2 regions of the Dermacoccus sp. CCH2-D9 genome follow, and region 2 is predicted to be linked to the other one. Evidence: riboswitches for the same ligand, from Rfam matches in the RefSeq annotation. Region 2 holds a riboswitch; the other holds the start of a gene.

Region 1 (5,907 bases), on a different contig from region 2:
GTCGCAACCACCCGTAGGGCACTCTGACGCAACTTCCAACGCCCCGGCGCGAGGCCCACCGCTGTCGCCTCGTCGGGGTCCAGGGTCGTCGTGAAGCCGAGGAAATCGGCGGTGTCTTCGTCGGACGGCACGGCCCACACCTCAGGCGCGGCACCGTGCTGGACGATGCGTCCGTCGCGCATGACGGCGATGTCGTCGGCGACGGTGAGCGCCTCGCCGTGATCGTGCGTGACGAACAGTGCGGTCGCGTTCTCGGCGGTGAGGATGGCCCGCAGATCGGTCGACAACCGCTCGCGCAGGCCTCTGTCGAGGGCCGAGAGCGGCTCGTCGAGGAGCAACAACCGCGGTCGCACCGCGAGGGCCCGCGCGAGCGCCACACGCTGCTGTTGACCGCCGGAAAGCGTTGCGGGAGAACGCTTCTCGTAGCCAGGCAGCCCGACGAGGTCGAGCAGTTGCCCGACGCGTGCGGCCTGCTCGGCGCGCCCCACACCACGTCGCGCCAGCCCGTAGGCGACGTTCGCGGCGACGTCGAGGTGCCCGAACAGTTGGCCGTCCTGGAACATCAGCGCGAAGTCGCGCTTGTGCGTCGGCACGCGCGTCACGTCGTCGCCGTCGAAGCTGACGCGCCCCGCGTCGAGACGCTGCAAGCCTGCGACGGCGCGCAGCAGCGTCGACTTGCCGCAGCCGCTCGGGCCGAGGACGGCGAGCACGCGCCCGGCGTCGACGGTGACATCGACGTCGTCGAGCGCCGGTGACTCCTGGCCGGCGAACGTCACGCGGGCGCCGCTGACGACGAGCCCGCGCGCCGCCTCCGCGGCCCGCTCACCATCGGCCCGCTCGCCACCAGACGTCATCCCCTCGGACCGCGTCCCACCGGCTCGCAACCCGTCGGACCTCTCGCCACCAGACGGCATCCCGTTGGCCCGCTCTTCACCGACCGGCGTCCCACCAGCCCACGCCGGACCGGCGTCGCCTCGCCTGGGTCGTCCCACCATCAGCCCATCCTCCCTGCGGCGACGCCGCCGATCTTGTCGACGGCCACCATGACGAGGCCAGTCACGGCTGCGAGCACGACGGACGCTGCCATCGCGCCACCGAAGTTGGCGTCGCCGGGGCGCCCGATCAGCTGGTAGATGACGACGGGCAACGTCGGCGAATCAGGTTGCGCGAGAAAGGCCGTCGCGCCGAACTCGCCGAGCGAAACCGCGAGCGCGAACCCGGCTGCCGCGACGAAGGGTCGCCACAGCACCGGCAGATCCGCCGTCATCCATGCCCGGACCGGCGAGGCCCCGAGCGCGGCGGCCGCCTCGCGCGGACGTGGGTCGAGCGAGCGCAGCACGGGCGTCAGCGTGCGCACGACGAGCGGTAGCGCGACCATCGCCTGCGCGATCGGAATGAGCGCTGACGACGAACGCAGGTCGAGAGGCGGCCGGTCGAGCGTGATGAGGAAACCGAAACCGACGGTCACGGCCGAGACGCCGAGCGGCAGCATGAACGCCGCGTCGAGCAGCCGGACGACACGCCGCCCCGTCGGGCTCGCCGCGCGCCACGACACGACGACGCTGACGCACACCCCCAGCACGAGCGCGAGCAACGCAGCGTCGATCGCGATGCGCCAGCTCTGCGAGAGCGCACCGACGACCCCGAGGTCACCCAATCCGCGATAGTGCTGCACGGTCCAGCCGCCATCGGAACGCAGCGAGCGCACGAGCAGCGTCACCAGCGGCGCCAGGATGAGCGCCCCGACGGCGGCGGTGAGCGTCAGGGCAGCCACGTCACCGCGCCCAGGACGTCGCAGCGCCGTCTGCTGCGTCACGCCGCGTCGCACCCGCTCGTCATGACGCCCGATGCGCGAGCGTTCGCTGACGACGAGCAGCGCCGCGACGAGGACGAACTGCGTCACCGACAGCACCGCCGCGGCTCGCAGGTCGAGGAATTCGACGGTGAGGGAGTAGATCTCCGTCTCGAGCGTCGAGTAGCGCAGGCCACCGAGCATGAGGACGATGCCGAACGCCGTCGAGCAGAACAGAAACACGACGCTCGCGGCGCTGACGACGGCGGGGCGCAGCTGCGGCCACGTCACCGTCCGGAAGACCTCCCGCGGTGATGCCCCGAGTGCCGCCGCCGACTCCGCCGTGCGCGGGTCGAGCGACGCCCACATCGGCCCGACGGTGCGCACGACGACGGACACGTTGAAGAACACCATCGCGAGCAGCACCGGCTGCCACGAGCCGTCCCAGCCCAACCAGGCAAGCGGGCCGCCGTCGGCGAACAGCGACCGGAACGCGACGCCGACGACGACCGTCGGCATGACGAACGGTAGGACGACGAGCGCGCGCCACACCCCCGCCCCCGGCACGCGCAGCCGATACAGAGCGTGCGCGACGGGCACACCGAGCAGCACCGAGCACGCCGTCGCGAGCGCCGCCATCCACACGGTGAACCACAGCACGCGCAGGATGCGCGGGCGCGTCAGGACGTCCGTGAATCCGCCCAGATCGACGTGCCCACCCGGCGCGAGCCCACGCACCGCCATCGCTGCGACGGGCCACGCGAAGAAGATCGCGAGGAACACGAGCGGGACGACGGCAAGCGCGGCCATGACGAACGGCGCGCGAGCGCCCCGGGCTCGTGCGCCGCGACGCAGACCATCACGGGTGCCGTTCATCGCTCGGGCGTCACTTGGACGTGACGTCCTTCCACTTCGTCAGCCATTCGGAACGGTTCTTGTCGATGTCGGCGGGCGACACCTCGATCGGCTTCGTCGGCTGCTTCGCGTTCGCCGCCCACGCCTTGAGCAGTTCGACGTTCGAGTCGACGGGGAAGACGTACATCGAGTCGGGCAGCGACTTCTGGAAGCTCGCACCGTTCATGAAGTCGATGAGTGCCTTCGCGCCGTCGGGGTTCTTCGCCCCCTTGAGCACACCGGCGTACTCGGTCGATCGGAAGCACGTGTCGAGCAGCGCCGACGTCGTCGACGTGCTCGCCTTGTCGACGGTGAACGCCGGCGAGCTGTCGTAACTGACGACGATCGGACGCTTGCCCTTGCCGCTGCCGGTGAAGTCGACCTCGTACGCGTCGCTCCAGCCCGACGTCAGCTTGAGCCCGTTCGCCATGAGCTTCTTCCAGTACGCCTCCCAGCCGTCCTGGCCGTAGTGGCCGACGGTCGCGAGGAAGAACGCCATGCCCGGCGAGCTCGACGACGCGCCCGGCGCGACCATGAGGTTCTTGTACTCGGGCTTGACGAGGTCGTCGAACGACGCGGGCTTCGTCTTGTGGTTCTTCGTGAACCACGCGTCGTCGACGTTGACGCACACCGACGCGGTGTCGATCGGCGACAGCTGCCCCTTGCCCTGGCCGTCCGGCAGCTCGTACTTCGACGCCGACGCAGGCGCGCCCTTCGGGCTGTACGGCTCGAGGACGTCGTTCGTCGCGACACGCGAGGCGAACGTGTTGTCGATGCCGAACACGACGTCACCGAGCGGGTTGTTCTTGCTCAGCACGAGCTTGTTCGCGAGCTCACCGGCGTCACCGGACTTCACGACCTTGACGGTGTAGCCCGTCTGCTTCGTGAACTCGGCCATGACGTTCTTGTCGGGCGCCCACGACTCGTGCGTCACCAACGTGACCGTCTTCGACGCGCCCGAACCCGACGCACCCGAGCCGCTCGCCGAACTCGACTTCGACACCGACGAGTTGTTGTCGACGCTGCACGCCGCCAGCGCACCCACGCACGCGAGCGCCAGCACGGCGCGGCCACCACGAGACATCATGTGAACGTTCCTCCTCACGGCCAGTGAGGGACGTCGTCGCCCGCACGTACGCGCGACGAGTGAGAACTCGACTTCCTCCGCCGGTGCTAACCGGGTCAGGTTCGAGGGTTTGGTGCCGGGTGCGGCACGATCTCAGCGCACACTGCGCTCCCCTGTCGTTCGAGCGTGAGATTAGCACCGACCACCGACGGACGACACGCTTCGGCCCGCTTCGCACTCCGGCATCCCCGCTGCCGGCTCGTGCGCACCTCACGCCGACGCCGGATCCCCCGTGCACGAGCCGGCCGCCACGACGCCCACCCCCGTCAGACCGGGCTGATGACCATGCCGACTGGCGCAGCGACACATGCACGCGCGAGGATGGACCCAAGACATCAACGGCCCGAGGCTCGACGACGCCTCACGACGGCCGACGACACGTAAGGGGAAACACCATGGGCAACCTCGTGTGGAAGGTGCTGAGCATGGGCGCCGGCATCGTCGCCAGCAAGATCGCGACGACCACCGCCACCAAGACGTGGAAGATGACGACCGGCAAGAGCCCGCGCAGCGCGAAGGACCCGAACGCCAGCATCATCGAAGCCGCGATCTACGCCGCCATCTCCACCGGCGCACTCGCCGCCGCGAAGATGTACGCCGAACGCCGCGCCGCCGACTACTTCACCAAGTCCGCCGGCCACCCGCCGCAGGCCCTCGTCAAGCGCGCCGAAGAAGAAGCCAAGGAAGCCCAGAAGGGCAAGAGCCAGGCGCCCGTCGTCGTCATGAAGTAATTCCCCCTCGTCCGCTTTCCGGCGTGGGAGCCTCGCGAACTCGGCTCCCACGCTCGGTGCAGCAGACACGGGGGCGTCCATGTTGCGCATGGAGCTGTTCGCTTGGAGGGTCAGGTTCTGCCTGGCCCTCCTCGCGTGTCTCGGGCCGACGCATCACTGACCGTTCTGCGAATTTCTCCACACCGGCGAATTCCGTCCACATCCGCGATTCACGCCCGCCTCGGCGAATCTCGTCCACATTCACGTCCCGGCCGAACGTCACGCCGCGCTCCGGTGGCATGCTGACGCCACGAGCACGACCACCCGTGCAGAACTGCGCCTCGGCACGTCAGGCCGGACATACGCCTCCTGGAGAGGCACCGTCTACCCCGCAGGCGTCGCCGACCGCGTGCGCCTCGAGTACTACGCGGCGAACCTCTTCGACACTGTCGCACTCAACGCCAGCTACTACCGCTGGCCGTCACTCACGACCTTCGAGGATTGGCGCCGCCGCCTACCCGACGGGTTCCGCATTACCGTCAAGGCCCCCAAGGGCCTCACGCACGTCCCGCTTCGTGCGCGAGCGCACGTGAGCCGTCTGCCGTAACGTCGTCCCCATGACCACGGCACAGGGCACGAACCCGACGAACGACGAGGGCGCAGAGGGCGAGATCGTCCCCGAGGCGTTCAGCGAATACCGCGAGCACGAACCCGAGACCCCGGGCGTGCACGACGAATCCGTCACCGACGATGCGGAGCTGCGCCCCGACTACGCGGCCGTCATCGAGCGCATCGAGACGCTCGGGCCCGACGAGGTGTCGCGCCGCCTCGAAGCGGCCGGCAAGGGCCTGACCGAGCTCGGCGTGACGATCAACTCCGAGGACGGCAACCGCCCGTACCCGATCGACATCGTGCCGCGCATCATCTCGGCCGAGCGCTGGGCCGAGCTCAGCGCCGGCGCCGAGCAGCGCGTCCGTGCGCTCGAACTCTTCCTGCGCGACGTCTACGGCCCCGGCGAGATCATCAAGGCGGGCCGCGTCGACGCCGACATGCTGCGTCGCTCGCCCGGCTGGTCCAAGGACGGCCAGCGGGTGCCCGCCGACTTCGTCCGCGCCGGCATCTGCGGCCTCGACCTCGTCTCGCCCGCGTCCGGCGAGTGGATGGTGCTCGAGGACAACCTGCGCATGCCCGGCGGGCTGGGCATGACGCACATCAACCGTGAGGTGCTCGAGAACCACTTCGCCGAGATCCTGCCGCCCGCGGAGACGCTCGAGCACCCGACCCGGACGTACGGGCTGCTGCACGAGTCGCTCATCGCAAGCGCAAGACTCGTCGACGGTGGCGTTGCCGAGGGCGAGATCGGCCTGTGCATGGTCTCCCCCGGC
Region 2 (5,907 bases):
GCCTGCGTCACCGTCGCGGGTGCTTGCACCGCCGTCAGGCGCGTGTGCACCACCGTCGTACGCATCGGCGCGCGTGAGTGCTGCGTCGTCGCGCCCGAGAGCGTCGACGATGTCGGCGGCCGTCAGCCCCACGGTCGCGAGCACCTCGCCGCGCGAGGCGTGGACGAGGAACTCCTTGGGAATGCCGAACGTGTCGAGCGGCGTGCGCACACCGGCTTCACGCAGGCGTCGCGCGACGGCGCTGCCGACGCCCGCCTCGACGAGGTTGTCCTCGATGACGACGACCCGGCCCGCGGCGCGGGCGAGGTCGACGAGTTCGTCGGCCACCGGGTAGGTCCAGCGCGGGTCGACGACCTGGACGCGACGGCCCTGATCGGTGAGCAGATCGGCGACGCCGAGTGCCGTCGAGACCATCGACCCGACACCGACGACCAGCACGTCCACGCCGTCGCCGCCGTCGGGTTCACGCATGACGTCGAGGCGACCGAGACGTCGCTCGGCGACGAGCGGGTCGGCGACGTCGCCCTTGGGGAAGCGGATGACGCTCGGCGCGTCGTCGATGTCGACGGCCTCGCGCAGCAGTTCGCGCACCTGTGCGCCGTCGCGCGGGGCGGCGAGGTGCAGGCCGGGCACGATCGAGCAGATCGACATGTCCCACATGCCGTTGTGCGAGGCGCCGTCGGAGCCGGTGACGCCGGCACGGTCGAGCACGAACGTCACGCCCTGACGGTGCAGTGCGGTGTCCATGAGCAGCTGGTCGAACGCGCGGTTGAGGAACGTCGCGTAGACGGCGACGACGGGGTGCAGGCCGCCGTACGACAACCCGGACGCCATCGTGACGGCGTGCTGCTCGGCGATGCCGACGTCGAACACGCGCTCGGGGTACTTCTTCGCGAACCCGTCGAGCCCGACGGGGATGAGCATGGCAGCCGTGATGGCGACGATGTCGTCGCGCTCGGCGCCGAGGGCGACCATCTCGTCGCTGAACTCGTCGGTCCAGATGCGGCCACTCACCTCGAACGGCAGGCCCGTCTCGGGGTTGAACTTGCCGATGCCGTGCCACTGGTCGGCCTCGTCGGAGAACGCGGGCTCGTAGCCGCGGCCCTTCTGCGTGATGACGTGCACGAGGGTCGGCCGGCCGTAGTCGCGAGCGCGGCGCAGCGCGGCCTCGACAGCCGCCTCGTCATGCCCGTCGATCGGGCCGAGGTACTTGATGCCGAGGCTCTCGAAGACGCCCGTGTCGGGGTAGACGATGTCCTTGAGACCACGCTTCACGCCGTGCAGCGCCTCGTACATCTTCGTCCCGACCTTCGGCGTCGCCTGCAGGCGGTTCTTGCCCCAGTCGAGCACCTGGTCGTAGGTGTGCATCGTGCGCATCGTCGCGAGGTGGTGCGCCATCCCGCCGATCGTCGGGGCATAGGAGCGCTCGTTGTCGTTGAGGACGATGACGAGCGGCAGGTCGGCGTCGGCGGAGATGTTGTTGAGTGCCTCCCACGCCATGCCGCCGGTCAGGGCGCCGTCACCGATGACGGCGACGGTGTGACGGTCGCTCTCACCCTTGAGGCGGCGCGCCTTGGCGATGCCCTCGGCCCAGCTCAGCGACGTCGAGGCGTGCGAGTTCTCGACGACGTCGTGCTCGGACTCCTCGCGGCTCGGGTAACCCGACAGGCCGCCGGATTTCTTGAGCTTGCTGAAGTCATGGCGGCCGGTGAGCAGTTTGTGGACGTAGCTCTGGTGGCCGGTGTCGAAGACGAACGTGTCCTTCGGCGAGTCGAAGACACGGTGCATCGCGATGCTCAATTCGACGACACCCAGGTTGGGGCCCAGATGCCCACCCGTCTTGGAGACGGATTCGACGAGGAACTGACGGATCTCGGCGGCGAGCGCGTCGAGCTCCTCGGCGGGGATTCGCTTGAGATCGTCCGGACCCGAGATGGTTTCCAGCAGCGTCACGTCTCACTCAGCCTTTCGAAAGTGCAGTCTCCTGAGTCTAGGTCGTCGACCGCGCAGCCGCCATGCGGGCGGGGGCACCCTCCCGTCGCGCCCCCGTCGGAGCCGGTAGCGCCGTCGGAGATCAGAAGCCGGGACTCGGCCCGCCCACGCACCCGCCCCGAACGCCGGCGCATCACAGCCGAGGGACGAACGTCTTGCCGCGCATCGCCTCGTGCACGAGACGGACGGCGCGCGCCGTGGCACGCAACCGCAGCCCCTCCGCGGACAGGTGCTCCATCACCTGCGGCACCGCGCGCGGTGGCAGCTCGTCAGCGAGGTCGACGCGGATGCGGCGATATGACTCGCGCATCGCGCCGAGTTGAGCGTCGACATGCCACGTCGCCACCCAAGCGAGCGCCACCGGGTGACGGCGCCATGCGTCGTAGGCCCGAAAATCCGAGGGGCACTGATCGAGCAGCCACTGCGTCGCCGCCTCCTGCCACCCCGGTGCACCCGGCGGCGGCACACCTCTCGGCCAGCCCGGAGGGCCGGTGTTCACCTCGTCCGACATGACCCCAGCGTACCCCATTGTTCGAACACGTGTTCTATTCTATGACCGCCCCACGAGACCCGCAGACCGGCGCGAGACACGCCCCCGAAGCCGGGTGCTCTGTGGCATGCTGAGCCCGTCACACGGGAGCCCGAGGCGCGGGCTGAGAGGGCATCGCCATGCCGACCGTCCAACCTGATGCGGTTCATGCCGCCGTAGGGAGTGTTCGATCCTGGCTACCCTGACGCCTGCCCCTTCCCCTGCCCACGACGATGCGCCGCGCCTGACGCCGGCCGCCGCCACCCCAGAACGGCGCGAGGCCCGCCGCAGCGCCCTCGTCGGAAATTTCGTCGACCAGTTCGACATCTTCCTGCCCGTCATTGCGCTCGGTGGGGTGCTGTCGACGAGTTCGACGATTCCCGACGGCCTCGTCTTCGCCGCGACACTCCTGGGCCGCCCCCTCGGCGCGTTCATCCTCGGCACCCTGGCCGATCGTCGCGGACGAGCCCGCGTGTCACGCGGCGCATTGCTCGGCCTGAGCGTGTGCACCGGCCTCATGGTGACGCTCCCGCTGCACACCTCGACGTGGGCCGTGGCCGCTCTCCTGGCGTTGCGCTTCGCCGCCGGATTCTTCCTCGGCGGGCAGTACTCCGCGGCCATCCCCCGCGCCCTCGCGCTCACAGAGCCGCAACGACGCGGCCACCTGAGCGGCCTCGTCATGGCGATGTCACCCCTCGCGAACGCCACCATCGCCGCCGCCACGATGATGCTGACGGCCTCACTCGGCGGCGCGTACACCACGTGGGGGTGGCGCCTGCTGTTCGTCGTCGGCGCACTCCTGCCGTTGATCCTGGCCCTCACCGCGAGGTCGGCGCACGCCGGGCCGGCAGGTCACAGCCACTCTCCCCACGAATCCGACAAGCGCGATCCCGCCGCGCACGACGCGACCGACGACGAGGAAGAGCGCGTGACGGGCCGTGTCGTGGCCGCATTGTTCACCCTCATGACGGGGTTGTGGTTGTTCACGATGATGGGGGTCTCGGCGCTGACGAGTTCGCTGCGCCCGCACTTCTCCCCCCGTGACGTCGGGCTCGTCATGCTCGTCGCGACGGCCGTCAGTGCGCCGACGATGGCCGCGGCGGGTGTCGTCTCGACGCGTGTGGGCCGTTCACGCTTCTTCATGGCGTTCGGAGCACTGGCCTGCATCTCCGCCCCCGCCGCCTATCTCGTGGCAATGCATGCCGCGTCATCGGGCAGCGTCGTCGCCACGACGATCGCCGCCGCGGCCGTCCAGATCGTCACCGTCTCCGCCTACGGTCCGGTCGGCGCCTACCTCGCCGAACACTTCCCCGAGTCGCGACGTTCGCGCGGTTACGGCAGCGTCTATTCGGCGTCGATCGTGCTGCCCGGCCTGTACCCGTTCTGGCTGCCCACCGTGACGCAGTGGCTCGGCCGTTCGGCCGCCGTCCCGCTCGTGCTGTGCGTCGCGGGACTCCTCGTCACCCTTGCCCCCGCGTGGATACGCGGAAGTAACCTTCGTGGTTACGAAAAAGTAAGTTGAGTGGGTGAAATCAGCTCGAACCGGTGGCGACGCCGTGATGATCTTGCTAACGTCGTGACTCGGTTCACATCGACTATCGAAGGATGAGCATGTTCACCACACGCCGTACCGCCAAGATCGCCCTCGTCGCCACCGCCGTGGCCGGCACCGTCACGATGGCTGCGCCCGGCGCGCAGGCCGCGACGAGCGACACGAAGGACACCATCTGGAACCTCGGCTACGACACGTCGGCGACGACGACGATCAAGAAGTCCGGGCAGTCCTCGACGACGACCGGCTTCACCTTCTCCACCCTCCACGTCGAGAAGGGCGACCTGAGCTCCGACATCATGCTCAAGGACTTCAAGATGCCGGTGAAGCTCGGCAAGCTGCAGATCGCCATCGCGACGATCTCGCAGGAACCCGTCGGCAAGGCCGTCGGAACGATCGACCCGAACACGCACAAGATCGTGCAGACCCAGAAGGTCAACCTCCACATCAAGGATGTCTCGGCCACGGGTAAGGGCCTCATCAACCTCGTCGGCAAGAACTGCCGCACGAGCAGCCCCATCACGCTGACCGTGACGGGCAAGCAGGGTGGCTTGTTCGACCCGATCAACCTCTCGGGCACGTTCACCATCCCCAACTTCGCCAACTGCGGCCTGTCGACGAGCCTCGTCAACAGCCAGGTGGCCGGCCCCGGCAACACGATCAACATGACGCTCACGCCGCACGGCTGATTACGGCCAGCCTCACACGCATCATCTCGGCCGCCGGTACCCCACGGGTGCTGGCGGCCGACGCGTGTCGACTGACGGCAACCGCCACCCGCCCCGAGAGCCGCTCGACCATCACGCACCTGCACGACGAATGTGCGGCACATTCTTCGAGCAGACGCGTAATCGTCGAGCAACTGATGGCCGGCGCGGTTCACCCAGCGGTTGCAACCTCCGTCACCCGACGAAGTTGTAGTGCCACCACTCGGGGTTGGACCCGCGCCGATCCATGTAGTCGGGGCGGTCGAATCCCCAGCGCTTGGAGTTGGCCGTCAGCCACACGTCGTGAGAACGCCCGAAGTACAGAGGCGAGTTGATCGCGTTCGTGCGGGCGATGCCGAAGTCGATCGCGCTGCCCAACCCGTGGTTCGAGGTGCCGGGGACGGCCGCGCGGGGGTAGCCGAGAGTGCGGTACAGCAGCTGCTGGCGGCTCAGGGTGCGTAGGCCTCGGTGATCGTCAGCGCCACACCGAAACGAGCCTTGAAAGCCGCGGCCAGTCCGAGATATCCGACGGCCGCCGCGCGCGAGAGATACCGCGGCTCGTGCGGCAGGTTGCTGACGTTGACGCTCCAGCTCGGCAGTCGCGTGACGGCCGACATCGGCAGACGGCCGTTCACCGCGCGCGCCGTCGTCGCGACGAGGACTGCGGACGTCACCCACCGCCCCTTGAACGCACCCTCGGCGATGCGGAACCACAGGCTGCTCGCGTCGTAGGAGCCTGTCAGCGTCGTGGTGTTCACCAGCGTCCCGACGATCCGGGCGCGCGGTTCCAGCGTGGGCTGATCGCGCACATTGACGCGGTAGGAAAGCGTCGCGGTCGCCCGTCGCACGAGGACCGACGTTGCCCCCGCACGGACCACCTGCCTCGACGCAGGAACCGCTGCGAAAGCCTGCGGCGCCCCTTCGATCACGAGGGCCGTCGTCGCCGCAGCGAGGCCGGCGTGTCGAAGTGCGCCACGTCGCGTCAGTGTCTCCATCGCAGAATTCCCCCGTCACTCGTCGGCGCGCTGCCCGCCCCGCCATCAGCTCTTGAGTGTGACACACATCACCGCGGCTCGCGGGATCGTGCGTCACGCTCGTGAAACAGCGGCGCGCTGCGGCAGCACCGG

Evidence for each region. A riboswitch is a leader RNA that binds a small molecule or an ion and turns the genes downstream of it on or off. The one in region 2 is predicted to bind thiamine pyrophosphate.
Region 1: linked by a shared signal. The riboswitch ahead of AX669_RS00070 (thiamine ABC transporter substrate binding subunit) and the one ahead of AX669_RS12835 (MFS transporter) in region 2 are both predicted to bind thiamine pyrophosphate.

Annotation. Positions count from the first base shown of each region.
Region 1 covers NZ_LSJT01000002.1:14,391-20,297, forward strand. The annotation lists gene AX669_RS00060 (ABC transporter ATP-binding protein) at 1-854, opposite strand, end outside; gene AX669_RS00065 (iron ABC transporter permease) at 995-2,668, opposite strand; gene AX669_RS00070 (thiamine ABC transporter substrate binding subunit) at 2,679-3,773, opposite strand; TPP riboswitch at 3,829-3,937, opposite strand; gene AX669_RS00075 (DUF4235 domain-containing protein) at 4,208-4,543, shown strand; gene AX669_RS12825 (DUF72 domain-containing protein) at 4,857-5,129, shown strand; gene AX669_RS00085 (circularly permuted type 2 ATP-grasp protein) at 5,140-5,907, shown strand, end outside.
Region 2 covers NZ_LSJT01000004.1:10,872-16,778, forward strand. The annotation lists gene dxs (1-deoxy-D-xylulose-5-phosphate synthase) at 1-1,953, opposite strand, end outside; gene AX669_RS00260 (hypothetical protein) at 2,126-2,503, opposite strand; TPP riboswitch at 2,616-2,721, shown strand; gene AX669_RS12835 (MFS transporter) at 2,766-4,043, shown strand; gene AX669_RS00265 (hypothetical protein) at 4,133-4,762, shown strand; gene AX669_RS14025 (M15 family metallopeptidase) at 4,976-5,305, opposite strand; gene AX669_RS13495 (hypothetical protein) at 5,230-5,538, opposite strand.